DNA from 3 places in the Streptomyces griseoviridis genome. Region 1 is predicted to be linked to each of the others. Evidence: riboswitches for the same ligand, from Rfam matches in the RefSeq annotation. Region 1 holds a riboswitch; each other region holds the start of a gene.
What was found. A riboswitch is a leader RNA that binds a small molecule or an ion and turns the genes downstream of it on or off. The one in region 1 is predicted to bind cobalamin.
Positions count from the first base shown of each region.

Region 1 (4,670 bases):
GAGACGCCGGGGTCGTCCTTGTCGACGAGGAACGCGGAGATGCCCTCGGGTCCCGCACCGCCGGTGCGGGCCATGACGAGGTAGAGCTGGGCGGCGCCCGCGCCGGAGATGAACTGCTTGGTGCCGGTGAGGGTCCAGTGGTCGCCGTCGCGGACGGCGCGGGTGGTCAGGGCGGCGGCGTCGGAGCCCGCGCCGGGTTCGGTGAGGCAGTAGCTGGCGAGGTCGTCCATGGCGCACAGGCGGGGCAGCAGGTGCGCGCGCTGGGCCGGGTCGCCGTAGTGGTCGACCATCCAGGCGACCATGTTGTGGATGGAGAGGTAGGCGGCGAGGCAGGGGCAGCCGGAGGCGAGGGTCTCGTAGACGAGGACGCCGTCGGCGCGGCTGAGGCCGGAACCGCCGGACTCCTCGCGGACGTGGACGCCGCCGAGTCCGAGCCCCGCGGCCTTGCGCAGGACGTCGACGGGGAAGTGGCTGTCGCGGTCCCAGGCGAGGGCGTGCGGGGTGATGTGGTCGTGGGTGAAGTCGAGGGTGGTCTCGACGAGAGCCTGCTGGTCCTCGGTGAGGAGGGTGCCGGTCATGGTCGTCAGCCCATCGTGGGGAGGGTGAAGCCGGCGCCCTCGCGCACTCCGGCGGCGGGCCAGCGGGAGGTGACGGTCTTGGTGCGGGTGTAGAAGCGGACGGCGTCGGGGCCGTGCTGGTTGAGGTCGCCGAAGCCGGAGCGCTTCCAGCCGCCGAAGGTGTGGTAGGCGACCGGTACCGGGATGGGCACGTTGACGCCGACCATGCCGGTGTCGACGCGGCGGGTGAAGTCGCGGGCGGTGTCGCCGTCCCGGGTGAAGAGGGCGACGCCGTTGCCGTAGACGTGTTCGCTGGGCAGCCGCAGGGCCTCCTCGTAGTCGGCGGCGCGGACGACGCAGAGGACGGGGCCGAAGATCTCCTCCTGGTGGATGCGCATGGCCGGGGTGACCCGGTCGAAGAGCGAGGCTCCGGCGAAGAACCCGTTCTCGTGCCCTGGGAGGGTGAAGTCCCTTCCGTCGACGACGAGTTCGGCGCCCTCCTCGACGCCGAGGTCTACGTAGGAGCGGACCCGGTCGACGGCGTCCCGGCCGACCAGCGGGCCGAAGTCGGCCTCGGGGTCGTCGCTGCGGCCGATGCGCAGGGCGGCGATGCGGTCGCGCAGACGGGCGACGAGGGCGTCGGCGGTGGCCTCGCCGACGGGGACGGCGACGGAGATGGCCATGCAGCGCTCGCCCGCGGAGCCGTACCCCGCGCCGATCAGCGCGTCGACGGCCTGGTCGAGGTCGGCGTCGGGCATGACGATCAGGTGGTTCTTGGCGCCGCCGAAGCACTGGGCGCGTTTGCCGTGGGCGGCGGCGGTGGCGTAGACGTGCGCGGCGACGGGCGTGGAGCCGACGAAGCCGAGGGCGGCGACGCGCGGGTCCTCCAGCAGGGTGTCGACGGCCTCCTTGCCGCCGTTGACGACGTTGAGGACGCCCGGTGGCAGGCCCGCGTCGAGGAAGAGTTCGGCGAGCCGCAGCGGCACCGAGGGGTCGCGTTCGGAGGGCTTGAGGAGGAAGGCGTTGCCGCAGGCCAGGGCGGGGGCGGCCTTCCAGAGGGGGATCATCGCGGGGAAGTTGAACGGGGTGATGCCGGCGACGACGCCGAGCGGCGAGCGCAGCGAGTGGACGTCGATGCCGGTGCCCGCGTTGTCGGTGAACTCGCCCTTGAGCAGGTGCGGGATGCCGGCCGCGAACTCCACGACGTCGAGGCCGCGTTGGAGGTCGCCGTGGGCGTCCGCGACGGTCTTGCCGTGCTCGCTGGAGAGCAGCCGGGCGAGTGAGTCCTTCTCCTTCTCCACCAGTTGGAGGAAGCGCAGCAGGACGCGGGCGCGGCGCTGCGGGTTCCACTCGCCCCACTCGCGCTGGGCTCGGGCGGCGTCGGTGATCGCGGCCTCGGTCTCGGCGCGGTCCGCCAGCGGGACCCGCGCCTGGACCTCGCCGGTGTTGGGGTCGTGGACGTCGCCGAAGGATCCCGAGGTGCCCGGGGTGTGCCGGCCTGCGACGAAGTGGGTCAACTCGCGTACCGGACGCGGGTCGTTGCTACGGATCATCGGTGCCTGCTCTCGTCAGGTGATCCGGGGATGGCGCGCGGTCCCGGCACGCGGGCGCGAGGGGGTGCCGGTGCGTGCGTGGGGGCGCGCGAGACGCGGGTGGCGTGGGCGCGTGCGACGTGACGACGTCAGGTGCGGGCTGATCCGCCGTGCGGGCGGTGCCGTCGGGCGGTCCCGCCGAAGGCGTGGATGCGTACCGGTGCCATGCGTGTCAGCTCCATCCTCGTGGACAACACGGAACGTTCCGCGGCCGGTATCCTGACTCCCGGATCTGCGCGCGCCGCCCGCCTTCCCGACCTCGTGCTCGTCAGTGGCGTGTCGCTCGACGGCGTGCTCCCCGGTCACAGTGGCGGGACCGTGCCGGACTCACACCGGCTTCCCTGCACCGCGGACCTTTCCCCGACTATATAGTTGGACGTCCTAGTAAATCCACCAGTCCGCCGACCTTCGGGGCGAAGTCCCAGGTCACAGTGGGTCGGATACGGCCGTTCGGGGAGTCGGCGGAACGGCCCGGGGCCAGGCGGCCTCGCGCAGCAGGCGCAGGCCGTTGAGGCCGACGATGACGGTGGAGCCCTCGTGGCCGGCGACGCCGAGCGGCAGCGGAAGGGTGCCGATCAGGTCCCAGGCGACCAGGACGGTGACGAACACCCCGGCGACGACGAGGTTCTGGACCACCAGGCGGCGCGCGGTGCGGGAGAGCCTGACGACCGCGGGGACGGTGGCGAGTTCGTCGCGGACGACGACGGCGTCCGCGGTCTCCAGGGCGAGGTCGGAGCCGGCCCGGCCCATCGCGATCCCGCAGTGGGCGGCGGCCAGCGCGGGCGCGTCGTTGACGCCGTCGCCGACCACCAGCACCTTGAGCCCCTCGGCCTCCCATCCCCGCACCGCCGCGACCTTGTCCTCGGGCAGCAGTCCCGCGCGGACGTCGGTGATGCCGACCTCGGCGGCCAGGTGGCGGGCGGCGCGTTCGTTGTCGCCGGTGAGCAGGACGGGGGCGCGGCCGGTCAGCCGGGTGAGCGCGGCGACGGTCGCCCGCGCGTCGGGGCGCGGCCGGTCGGCGATCCCGAGCACGCCCACGACCGCGCCGTCCCTCAGCACCGTCACGGCGGTGCGTCCCGCGCTCTCGAGATCGGCCACCGGCCCGTGGTGCGGCTCCTCGGCCGAGGTCGTCGACAGCCGTGCGGGAGAGCCGACCTGGACGGTGCGGCCCCGCACCGTGGCGGTGACGCCCGCGCCGGGGACGGAGGAGAAGCCGACGGCGTCGGGCAGGGGCAGGCCGCGCTCGCGGGCGGCGTCCACGACGGCCCGCGCAAGGGGGTGTTCGCTGGGGCGCTCGGCCGCCGCGGCCAGCGCGAGCAGGGCGTCCTCGTCGAGGTCCGTGCCGGGCAGCGGGCGGACGTCGGTGACCCGCGGGGTGCCTTCGGTGAGGGTGCCGGTCTTGTCGAGGGCGACGGTGTCGATCCGGCCGAGGCGTTCCATGACGACGGCCGACTTGGCCAGCACGCCGTGCCGTCCGGCGTTGGCGATCGCGGACAGCAGCGGCGGCATGGTGGAGAGCACGACCGCGCACGGCGAGGCGACGATCATGAACGTCATGGCGCGCAGCAGCGCGGGCCGCAGGTCGCCGCCGAGGGCCAGCGGGACGGCGAAGACGGCGAGGGTCGCCAGGACCATGCCGATCGAGTACCGCTGCTCGACCTTCTCGATGAACAGCTGGGTGGGGGCCTTGGTCGAGGATGCCTCCTCGACCATCTTCACGATCCGGGCGATCACCGAGTCCGTCGGATCGCGCTCGACGCGCACCCGCAGGGCGCCGGTGCCGTTGACGGTGCCGGCGAACACCTCGTCCCCTGGCCGCTTGGCGACGGGCAGGGGCTCGCCGGTGATGGTGGCCTGGTCGACGTCGCTCGCGCCGTCGACCACCCGGCCGTCGGCGCCGACCCGCTCACCCGGGCGGACCAGGACGGTGTCGCCGACGGCGAGGGACGCGGTGGCGACGCTCTCCTCGGCGCCGTCGGGCAGCAGCCGGGTTGCGGTGGTGGGCGCGAGGTCGAGCAGGCCGCGCACGGAGTCGGCGGTCCTGGCGGTGGCGACGGCCTCCAGGGCGCCGGAGGTGGCGAAGATGACGATGAGCAGCGCGCCGTCGAGGAGCTGTCCGATCGCGGCGGCGCCGAGCGCGGCCACCACCATCAGCAGGTCGACGTCAAGGGTCCTGTCCTTCAGGGCTTTCAGGCCCTCCCACCCGGGCTCCCAGCCGCCGGTGGCGTAGGTGGCGGCGAACAGCGTCCCCCACAGCCACGCCGGGCCGCCGAGCAGGTGGACGGGCAGGGCGAGGAGGAACAGGGCGAGCGCGGCGAGCGCCCACCGGGCCTCGGGCAGCGCGAGAAGCCGCGTCCTGCGCGGTGGCGCCGTCGGCCGCGTGGCGGCGGGCGGAGCGGACCGCTGTTCCAGGACAGAAGACATGACAAAGCAACCCTTCGCGGGCGAACCGGGGTGACGCCACCACCATACAGGAATACCTGAACAGTTCTTCAGATGTCATCCGTATGATGGGGCCATG
Region 1 covers NZ_CP029078.1:8,428,159-8,432,828, reverse strand. Annotated here, with positions in the region: gene DDJ31_RS36400 (acyl-CoA dehydrogenase family protein) at 1-578, opposite strand, end outside; gene DDJ31_RS36395 (CoA-acylating methylmalonate-semialdehyde dehydrogenase) at 584-2,110, opposite strand; cobalamin riboswitch at 2,342-2,515, opposite strand; gene DDJ31_RS36390 (heavy metal translocating P-type ATPase) at 2,576-4,573, opposite strand; gene DDJ31_RS36385 (ArsR/SmtB family transcription factor) at 4,668-4,670, shown strand, end outside.

Region 2 (4,670 bases), 7.0 Mb from region 1:
TCGGCGAGGAACCTGGCCAGTTCGCCCAGCCCGCAGCCGACGTCCAGGGCGCGTCCGCCCTCGGGGGCCGGAACGTGCCGCGCGAGCAGCCGCCGCTCGGCGTCACCGAGCGGCGAGAACTCCTTGCCGTCCGCGTAGTGCGCGGACCACGGGTCGGACGGGGTGTCGGACGGGGTGGTGGTCACTCGGCGCCGCTCCTCTGCTCTCCTCGACCGGACTCGGGTGGACGTCGGCCGCGACCCGGTGCCCGGCAGGAGAGTTGCCCCGCGGGCCGTCGGAGCCCGGCGTTCACTCCCACCCGGGCTCACTGTAGAGCCGCCCGGCGTGCGCGGAGCCGCCGTCGGCCGGGCCGACGAGGAGCCCCGCCAACTCCGCCGTCCCCCACACCCTCAGCGAACCCCCGGCCGCCGCCTCCACCGTTCCCACAGCCGCAGCAAACCCCGCCGCCTCCTCCGCGCTCCCCACAGCCTCAGCGAACCCCCGACCGCCGCCACCTCCACCGTCCCCCACACCCTCAACGAACCCCCGCCCCCACCCCCGTCACCCCCCGCACGAACCGAATCACCGGATACCCCGGCCCGTGCGTCACCTCCGCCCGTACCCCGTACACCTCGGCGATCAGTTCCGGGGTCAGGACCTCGCCCGGAGTGCCCTCCGCCGTGACGCGGCCGGTGCGCAGGATCAGCAGGCGGTCGCAGTACATCGCCGCGAGGTTGAGGTCGTGCAGGGCGACGACCGTCGTGACGGGGAGGCCGGCGACCAGGTCGAGCAGGTCCAACTGGTGCTGGATGTCGAGGTGGTTGGTCGGCTCGTCGAGGAGGAGTTCGCGGGGTTCCTGGGCCAACGCGCGGGCGATCTGGGCGCGTTGGCGTTCGCCGCCGGACAGGGTGTGCCAGGACCTGTCGGCCAGCCCGGTCAGTCCGGTGCGGTCCAGCGCCTCGGTGACCGCGCGGGCGTCCGCCTCCGACGCCGGTGTCCACGCCCGCCGGTGCGGGATGCGGCCGAGGGCGACGACGTCCCTGACGGTCAGCTCCGTCTGGGTGTGCGCGTGCTGTTCGACCGTGGCGACGCGGCGGGCGGTGGCCCGGCGGCCGACCTCGGGCAGCGGGCGCCCGTCCAGGGTGACGACCCCGGCGCTCGGCGCGAGGACACCGGCCAGCATCCGCAGCAGCGTGGACTTGCCCGAGCCGTTGGGGCCGAGGAGTCCGACGGTCTCCCCCGCGTCGACGGCGAGTGTCACACCGTCGACGATGACCCGGCCGTCGACGCGGCGCACGACGCGGTCCGCGCCGAGGCCGCTCACGCCTTGCTCCGGCCGCGGTAGAGCACGGCGACGAAGGCGGGCACGCCGATGAGGGACGTCACCACGCCCACCGGGACCTCCTGGGGGTCGAGGACGGTACGGGCGGCGGTGTCCACCCACACCAGGAAGACGGCGCCGGTCAGCGCGGTGACCGGCAGCAGACGGGCGTGGCCCGAGCCGGTCAGCGCGCGGGTGGCGTGCGGCAGCACCAGGCCGACGAAGCCGATCGCGCCGGCGCAGCTGACCAGGACGGCGGTCAGCAGCGCCGTCACGGAGAGCAGGACCAGCCGGGTCCTGGCGACATGGACGCCGAGTCCGGCGGCGGCCTCCGCGCCGAACGCGAAGGCGTCGAGGGTGCGGGCGTGGCCGAGGCAGACCGCGAGCGCGACGGCGAGGACGGCGGCGCAGAGCGCGACCTGGCCCCAGTCGGCGCCGGTGAGCGAGCCGAGCAGCCAGAACAGGACGCCCCGGGTGGTCTCGGCGTCGGCCGAGGTCAGAACGGTGAACGAGGTGAGCGCCGAGAAGAGTTGCATCGCGGCGACCCCGGAGAGCACCACCCGGTCGGTGCTGCCGCCGAGGATGTGGCTGAGCAGCAGGACCAGGCCGAAGGAGAGCAGCGCGCCGAGGAAGGCGCCCGCGGAGAGCGAGATCGCTCCGCCGCCGACGCCGAGCACGACGACGGCGACGGCGCCGGTGGAGGCGCCGGAGGAGACGCCGAGGACGAACGGGTCGGCGAGCGGGTTGCGCAGCAGGGACTGCATGACGGCGCCGCAGACCGCGAGCCCCGCGCCGCACACGGCGGCGAGCAGGGTGCGGGGCATCCGCAGGTCCCAGACGATGCCGTCGCGCAGGGGGGTGAGCGTGCTGTCGCCGAGGCCGAGGTGGGCGGCGACGGCCGTCCACACGTCGGCGGTGGAGATGGCGGCGGGGCCGATGGTGACGGCGAAGGCGATCGACGTGAGGAGCGCGGCGAGGCCGCCGAGCGAGAGCAGGACCAGGCGCGTTCTCACGTGACGAGCCCGAACGCCCGCAGGGCGGAGGAGACCTGCTCGATCCCGTCGACGGTGCGGATGGACGGGTTCATGGCCTGGCCGCTGAGGCTGATGAATCGCTTCTTCTTGACGGCGGTGAGGTTGCGGGTGGCCGGGTTGGTCTCCAGGAAGCGGATCTTGGCCTGGGCGGTCTCGGCGGTCTGCTGCTTGCGGGTCAGGTCGCCGATGACGATGACGTCGGGGTCGCGGTCGGCGACGGTCTCCCAGTTGATCTGGGGCCACTCGTCGTGGGTGTCGGCGAAGGCGTTCCGCGCGCCGACCGCGCGGGTGATGGCGCCGGGGGCGCCGCAGCAGCCGGCCAGGTAGGGCGACTGCGAGTTGGCGAACCAGTACATGAGGGAGACGTCCGAGGCGTCCAGCCCCTCGGTGGCGGCGGTGACGCGCGACTTGAGACGCGTCACCAGGGCCTCGCCGCGCTGCTCGACGCCGAAGACGCGGGCGAGGTCGCGTATCTCGCCGTAGACGGCGTCGAGGGTGAGGGGCTTGCTGCGGGAGCCGTCGCCGCCGGTGTCGTTGTCCTTGCCCTCGGAGCAGTCGGAGGGCGAGACGTAGGTGGGCACGCCGAGCTTCTCGAACTGCGCCCGGCTGGCGACACCGCCCTTGCCGAGGGTGGAGACGAAGGAGGCGGTGACGAAGTCGGGGCTCGCGTCCAGGACCTTCTCGAAGGACGGGTTGTTCTCGGCCAGCCTCGGCACGCCCGCGTTGGCCTTCTCCAGGCTCCCGAGCACCGGGTCGGTCCAGGTGGCGGTGCCGGCCATCCGGTCGGCGAGGCCGAGGGAGAGCAGGATCTCGGTGGTGCCCTGGTTGAGGGAGACCGCGTGCTCGGGGGCCGCGGTGACGGTGACCTCGGTCCCGCAGTTGTCGAGGGTGAGGGGGTAGCCGGCGGCGGACGTCCTGTCGGCCTCCGCCGTGCTGTCGGCCGAGCCGCCGCACGCGGTGAGCAGGAAGGCGGGGGCGAGCAGGAGCGCCGCGAGGCGGCGGGTGGAACGGAGCACGGGTATGCCTCGGTGGTCGGGGCTCTGTACGCGGAGCCTTGCCTACGGGTGTCCTCCGCGGGGCGCGGAGGTGCCAGCAGGTCTTCGGACTCGGGTTCGTCCGGACGGGGCGCCTTCCCGGTCTCCCAGTGGCGTGCTGTGCCCCGCCCGTCCCCCTCACCGCTGCGCGTCAGTTCCGGATTCGCACCGGATTCCCTGGCCTCGGGTGTGGCTCGACTGGCGCACCGAGGCTATCAAGATGCCGGTGGTGTCCCGGGGGTCGGGTGGGTCACGTGAGCGGCGGGAGAGCGCGCGCGAGGGCCCCGGACAGGTCGTCCGCGGGCCCTCGCGGGTGCTCGCTCGTGATCGGTGGTCGCTCGTGATCGGTGGGGTGGCGCGGTCAGTTGGCGGCGGGGACCGCCCTGGCACCGGCCGCGGTCGCGGGCCTCGGGTTGAGGACGCGTTCGGCGAGTTCCCCGAAGAGGAGGCCGAAGCCGGTCCACAGGGTGAGCTGGATGGCGAGCGCGGCCAGCCGGAAGCGCCACAGGACGGCCGCCGGGAAGTCGGCGGGCACCTCGTTGATGACCGGCAGCAGCGCGAACGCCAGGCCGGTCACGACGGCGAACGCGGCCACCGCGGCGACCGTGGCCCACCAGTTCCCGAGCCTGGGGGCGAGCCGTCTGCCGAGCAGGGTCGCGGCGACGGCGAGGAGCACGCTGAGCACCATCATCAGGAAGTACAGGGTGGTCCGCTTGCCGATGGTGTCGCCGTCGCCGACGGCGGGCGGGTTGGCCGGGTACTTCAGGAACGGCACGACGTAGACGGCGAGCAGGGCGCAGCCGGAGAGCAGCAGCGCGGTGGCGCGGGGCGAGAAGCGGCCGACCCGGCCGAGGGCGAAGCAGTAGGCGAGCGCGGCGATGCCGCCGAAGGCGATGCCGTAGAGCAGGACGCCGGTGGCGAGTCCCGCGGTGGACTGGAGGGAGCGGGAGACGAGTTCGACCTCGTGCTCGTGGCTGTGCGCGTGGGACTCCTCGAAGCCGATCGCCTTGTCGACGGAGGGCTCACCGAGGAGGTAGGCGGCGACCAGGGCGAGCAGTCCGGCGCCGAGGCCGGCCAGCATGCCGCGGACGAGGAGGTTTCTCACTGTTGCGGAGTTCATGGGTGTGCGGCGTCCCTCGGGTCAGTGGCAGGGGAAGCCGAGCAGGTGGCGGGCGTCGTGGACCCACTCGTGGACGTCCTCGCCGGAGACGACCGAGGTGGCGCCCTGTTCGGCGCCGACGAAGTACAGCAGGACCAGCATGAGGATGCCGAAGAAGACCGCCCAGGGTGCTATCGCCTTCA
Region 2 covers NZ_CP029078.1:1,432,533-1,437,202, forward strand. Annotated here, with positions in the region: gene DDJ31_RS39630 (bifunctional class I SAM-dependent methyltransferase/NUDIX hydrolase) at 1-185, opposite strand, end outside; gene DDJ31_RS05345 (hypothetical protein) at 289-426, opposite strand; gene DDJ31_RS05350 (ABC transporter ATP-binding protein) at 515-1,303, opposite strand; gene DDJ31_RS05355 (FecCD family ABC transporter permease) at 1,300-2,313, opposite strand; gene DDJ31_RS05360 (ABC transporter substrate-binding protein) at 2,310-3,350, opposite strand; cobalamin riboswitch at 3,409-3,586, opposite strand; gene DDJ31_RS05365 (CbtA family protein) at 3,730-4,488, opposite strand; gene DDJ31_RS05370 (CbtB domain-containing protein) at 4,510-4,670, opposite strand, start outside.
Region 2: it holds a riboswitch for cobalamin, as region 1 does, so the genes downstream of both, DDJ31_RS05360 (ABC transporter substrate-binding protein) here and DDJ31_RS36395 (CoA-acylating methylmalonate-semialdehyde dehydrogenase) in region 1, are expected to answer to the same signal.

Region 3 (4,670 bases), 2.5 Mb from region 1:
GTCTCGCTGCTGGTGAAGGTGGGCGCGCTGGTGTTCGTCCTCACCATGGACAAGACGGTCGCCATCAACTTCCAGCTCCTGGGCGGGATCTGGATCCTTCAGACCTTCCCGGCCCTGGTCGGCGGCCTCTTCACCCGCTGGTGCCACCGCTGGGCGCTGCTCGCCGGGTGGGCGGTCGGCATGGTCTACGGCACGGTCGCCGCGTACGGGGTGGCGTCGCCGACCCAGAAGCACTTCGGCGGCTCCTCCGACGAGATCCCCGGCATCGGTGAGATCGGTTACATCGGCATGACCGCGTTCGCCCTCAACGCCTTGGTCGTGGTGGTCGCCACCTTCGTCCTGCGGGCCCTGAAGGCCCCCGAGGGCGTCGACGAGACCCGCCCGCAGGACTACACGGCGGACGCCGGCGACCCGGGCGTCCAGGTCGAACTGCCCCCGGCGACGGCGGGTTCCACCCACTGAGACACCCCCAGCACCGCGCACCACCGACAGCGGGCCGCCGATCCGGGAGGACGGCGGCCCGCTGTCACGCTCCGGAACCGTCACCCGCGAGCCGCTGCACCGGCACCCTCGCCGTCGTCCGCGAAGCCCCCGCCGCCGCCCTCGGACGGATGTCCCGACGGGCCCGCGTCGAGCGCACAGGGCCCTTCACGGGGCGTTCCCGAGACACCCGGCGGCCCGCACATCCGACCCCCGGACGCGCGGCTTCCGGGGGCCCCGCCAGATCACTGTGCTCACCTACGAGTTGACGCTCCGAGACCGGCACGACACAACATCTGGGGGTGCTACCGCAGCCCGGCACTAGATGTATGCTCATGCTCGCTGTCGCCGCAGGGGAATCCGGTGCGAATCCGGAACTGTCCCGCAACGGTGTACTTGCGTACATTCGCGTACCCGCGTGCCGTACGCACGTCCAGTCCGAGGACCTGCCGACAGTGCGCCCGGCCTCCCGGTCCGGGTGCCCTGAGACGTCCGGGCCTCGCGGAATGGGCGGTTGGACGCGGCGTGTGTGCGCCCGCGGCCGACCCCTGCCCTCTTCGAGGCCCCCGTGCCGAGCGAGGGAGAGCCCCCACGTGACCATCGCGCCAGTCGACCCGGCTTCAGTCACCCCGGTGGAGAACGACGGCCCCGGTGCCGCGCTGCTGCGGACCCTGACCGAGCTGACCGCCGACCTCCCCGACGCCGACCCCGGCCGGGTCGCCGCCTCCGCGCTGCGCGGCCGGTCCGCGCGGGCCGACGAGGCGGAGCTGCGCGAGCTGGCCACCGAGGCGGCGGCCGGACTCATCTCGGAGGACCCCGCCTACTCGCGGCTCGCCGCCCGGCTGCTGACCATCAGCATCGCCGTCGAGGCCGCCACCCAGGGCGTCACGACCTTCACCGAGTCCATCGCCGTCGGCCACCGCGAGGGCCTGATCGCCGACCGCACCGCGGAGTTCGCCCGGGTGCACGCGTCCCGCCTGGACGCGCTGATCGACCCGCGCGGCGACGACCGCTTCGGCTACTTCGGCCTGCGCACCCTCTACAGCCGCTACCTGCTGCGCCACCCGATCACCCGCAAGGTCGTCGAGACGCCCCAGCACTTCCTGCTGCGGGTCGCCTCCGGCCTCGCCGAGGACGACACCGCCCGCTCGGTCGACGAGGTCTCGGCGCTCTACGGGCTCATGAGCCGCCTGGACTACCTGCCGTCCTCGCCCACCCTCTTCAACTCCGGTACCCGCCACCCCCAGATGTCGTCCTGCTACCTGCTGGACTCGCCGCTGGACGAGCTGGACTCCATCTACGGGCGCTACCACCAGGTGGCCCGCCTCTCCAAGCACGCCGGCGGCATCGGCCTCTCCTACTCCCGCATCCGCTCCCGCGGTTCGCTGATCCGCGGCACCAACGGGCACTCCAACGGCATCGTGCCGTTCCTGAAGACGCTGGACGCCTCGGTGGCCGCCGTCAACCAGGGCGGCCGGCGCAAGGGCGCGGCCGCGGTCTACCTGGAGACCTGGCACTCCGACATCGAGGAGTTCCTGGAGCTGCGCGACAACACCGGTGAGGACGCCCGGCGTACGCACAACCTGAACCTCGCGCACTGGATCCCGGACGAGTTCATGCGCCGGGTCAACGCCGACGGGCAGTGGTCGCTGTTCTCCCCCTCGGACGTGCCCGACCTGGTCGACCTGTGGGGCGACGAGTTCGACGCCGTGTACCGCGAGGCCGAGGCGGCGGGCCTGGCGAAGAAGACCATGCCGGCCCGTGAGCTGTACGGCCGCATGATGCGCACCCTCGCGCAGACCGGCAACGGCTGGCTGACCTTCAAGGACGCCGCCAACCGGACCGCGAACCAGACGGCCGAGCCGGGCCACGTCGTGCACTCCTCGAACCTCTGCACGGAGATCCTGGAGGTCACCGACGACGGCGAGACCGCGGTCTGCAACCTGGGCTCGATCAACGTCGGCGCGTTCGTGGCCGACGGCGACATCGACTGGGAGCGCCTCGACGAGGCCGTCCGCACCGCCGTGACGTTCCTCGACCGGGTCGTCGACATCAACTTCTACCCGACCGAGGAGGCGGGCCGCTCCAACTCCAAGTGGCGGCCCGTGGGCCTGGGCGCCATGGGCCTCCAGGACGTCTTCTTCAAGCTGCGGCTGCCCTTCGACTCGGACGGCGCGAAGGCCCTCTCCACCCGGATCTCCGAGCGGATCATGCTGGCCGCCTACGAGGCGTCCGCCGACCTCGCCGAGCGCAACGGCCCGCTGCCCGCCTGGGAGAAGACCCGCACCGCGCGCGGTGTGCTGCACCCCGACCACTACGGCGTCGAGCCGACCTGGCCCGAGCGGTGGGCCGCGCTGCGCGCCCGGATCGCCACCACCGGCATGCGCAACTCGCTGCTGCTCGCCATCGCCCCGACGGCGACGATCGCGTCCATCGCGGGCGTGTACGAGTGCATCGAGCCGCAGGTGTCCAACCTGTTCAAGCGCGAGACGCTGTCAGGCGAGTTCCTCCAGGTCAACTCCTACCTGGTGGAGGAGTTGAAGAAGCTGGGCGTCTGGGACGCCCGCAGCCGGGAGGCGCTGCGCGAGGCCAACGGCTCGGTGCAGGACTTCGCGTGGATCCCGGCGGACGTGCGGGCGCTGTACCGCACGGCGTGGGAGATCCCGCAGCGCGGTCTGATCGACATGGCCGCCGCCCGCACCCCGTACCTCGACCAGGCCCAGTCGCTGAACCTGTTCCTGGAGACGCCGACCATCGGCAAGCTCTCCTCGATGTACGCGTACGCCTGGAAGTCGGGCCTGAAGACCACCTACTACCTGCGTTCGCGTCCGGCGACCCGGATCGCGCGGGCCGCCCAGGCCCAGGCGCAGGCCACCGTCCCCGTCCAGCAGGCCGCAGAGCCCGACGCCGTCGCCTGCTCCCTGGAAAACCCCGAGTCCTGCGAGGCATGCCAGTAATGACCAGCGAAGCCAAGAACCTGCTCGATCCCGGCTTCGAGCTGACCCTGCGTCCGATGCGCTACCCGGACTTCTACGAGCGGTACCGGGACGCCATCAAGAACACCTGGACCGTCGAGGAGGTCGACCTCCACTCGGACGTCGCCGACCTGGCGAAGCTGTCCCCGGAGGAGCAGCACCTGATCGGCCGCCTCGTGGCGTTCTTCGCGACCGGTGACTCGATCGTGGCGAACAACCTGGTGCTGACGCTGTACAAGCACATCAACTCCCCCGAGGCGCGGCTGTACCTGAGCCGTCAGCTGTTCGAGGAGGCCGTGCACGTCCAGTTCTATCTGACGCTGCTCGACACGTACCTGCCCGACCCCGAGGACCGCACGGCGGCCTTCGCGGCGGTGGAGAACATCCCCTCGATCCGCGAGAAGGCGGAGTTCTGCTTCAAGTGGATCAACGAGGTGGAGAAGCTGGACAGCCTGCAGACGCAGGCCGACCGGCGCCGCTTCCTGCTGAACCTGATCTGCTTCGCCGCGTGCATCGAGGGCCTGTTCTTCTACGGTGCCTTCGCGTACGTCTACTGGTTCCGCAGCCGGGGCCTGCTGCACGGTCTCGCCACCGGCACCAACTGGGTCTTCCGCGACGAGACGATGCACATGAGCTTCGCGTTCGACGTGGTCGACACCGTCCGCAAGGAGGAGCCGGAGCTGTTCGACGACCAGCTCCAGCAGCAGATCACGGACATGATGCGGGAGGCCGTGGAGGCGGAGCTCCAGTTCGGCCGCGACCTGTGCGGTGAGGGTCTGCCGGGCATGAACACCGAGTCGATGCGCCAGTACCTGGAGTGCGTCGCCGACCAGCGCCTCACCCGGCTCGGGTTCGCGCCGGTGTACGGCTCGGAGAACCCGTTCTCCTTCATGGAGTTGCAGGGTGTGCAGGAGCTGACCAACTTCTTCGAGCGCCGTCCGTCGGCGTACCAGGTCGCCGTGGAGGGCACGGTCGACTTCGACGAGGAGTTCTGACCGGTCCACGCGTGGATCACCGGCGGCCCGGGGAGTGTCCCCGGGCCGTCCGCGCGTCCGCCCGCGCCGCGGGAGGCGTCAGGGGGTGGATCCGGAGTGGGTCCGGGTACGTCCAAGGGGCGAGGAGGCCCCTGTGCGACCCACGCGTCCCACGTTCCGCCGCCCGGCAGCCGCCCGCACCGCCCTCGCGCTGACCGCGCTGAGCCTGCTGCTCGCGGGC
Region 3 covers NZ_CP029078.1:5,888,828-5,893,497, reverse strand. Annotated here, with positions in the region: gene mctP (monocarboxylate uptake permease MctP) at 1-462, shown strand, start outside; cobalamin riboswitch at 810-948, shown strand; gene DDJ31_RS25585 (ribonucleoside-diphosphate reductase subunit alpha) at 1,074-3,437, shown strand; gene DDJ31_RS25580 (ribonucleotide-diphosphate reductase subunit beta) at 3,437-4,450, shown strand; gene DDJ31_RS25575 (hypothetical protein) at 4,584-4,670, shown strand, end outside.
Region 3: it holds a riboswitch for cobalamin, as region 1 does, so the genes downstream of both, DDJ31_RS25585 (ribonucleoside-diphosphate reductase subunit alpha) here and DDJ31_RS36395 (CoA-acylating methylmalonate-semialdehyde dehydrogenase) in region 1, are expected to answer to the same signal.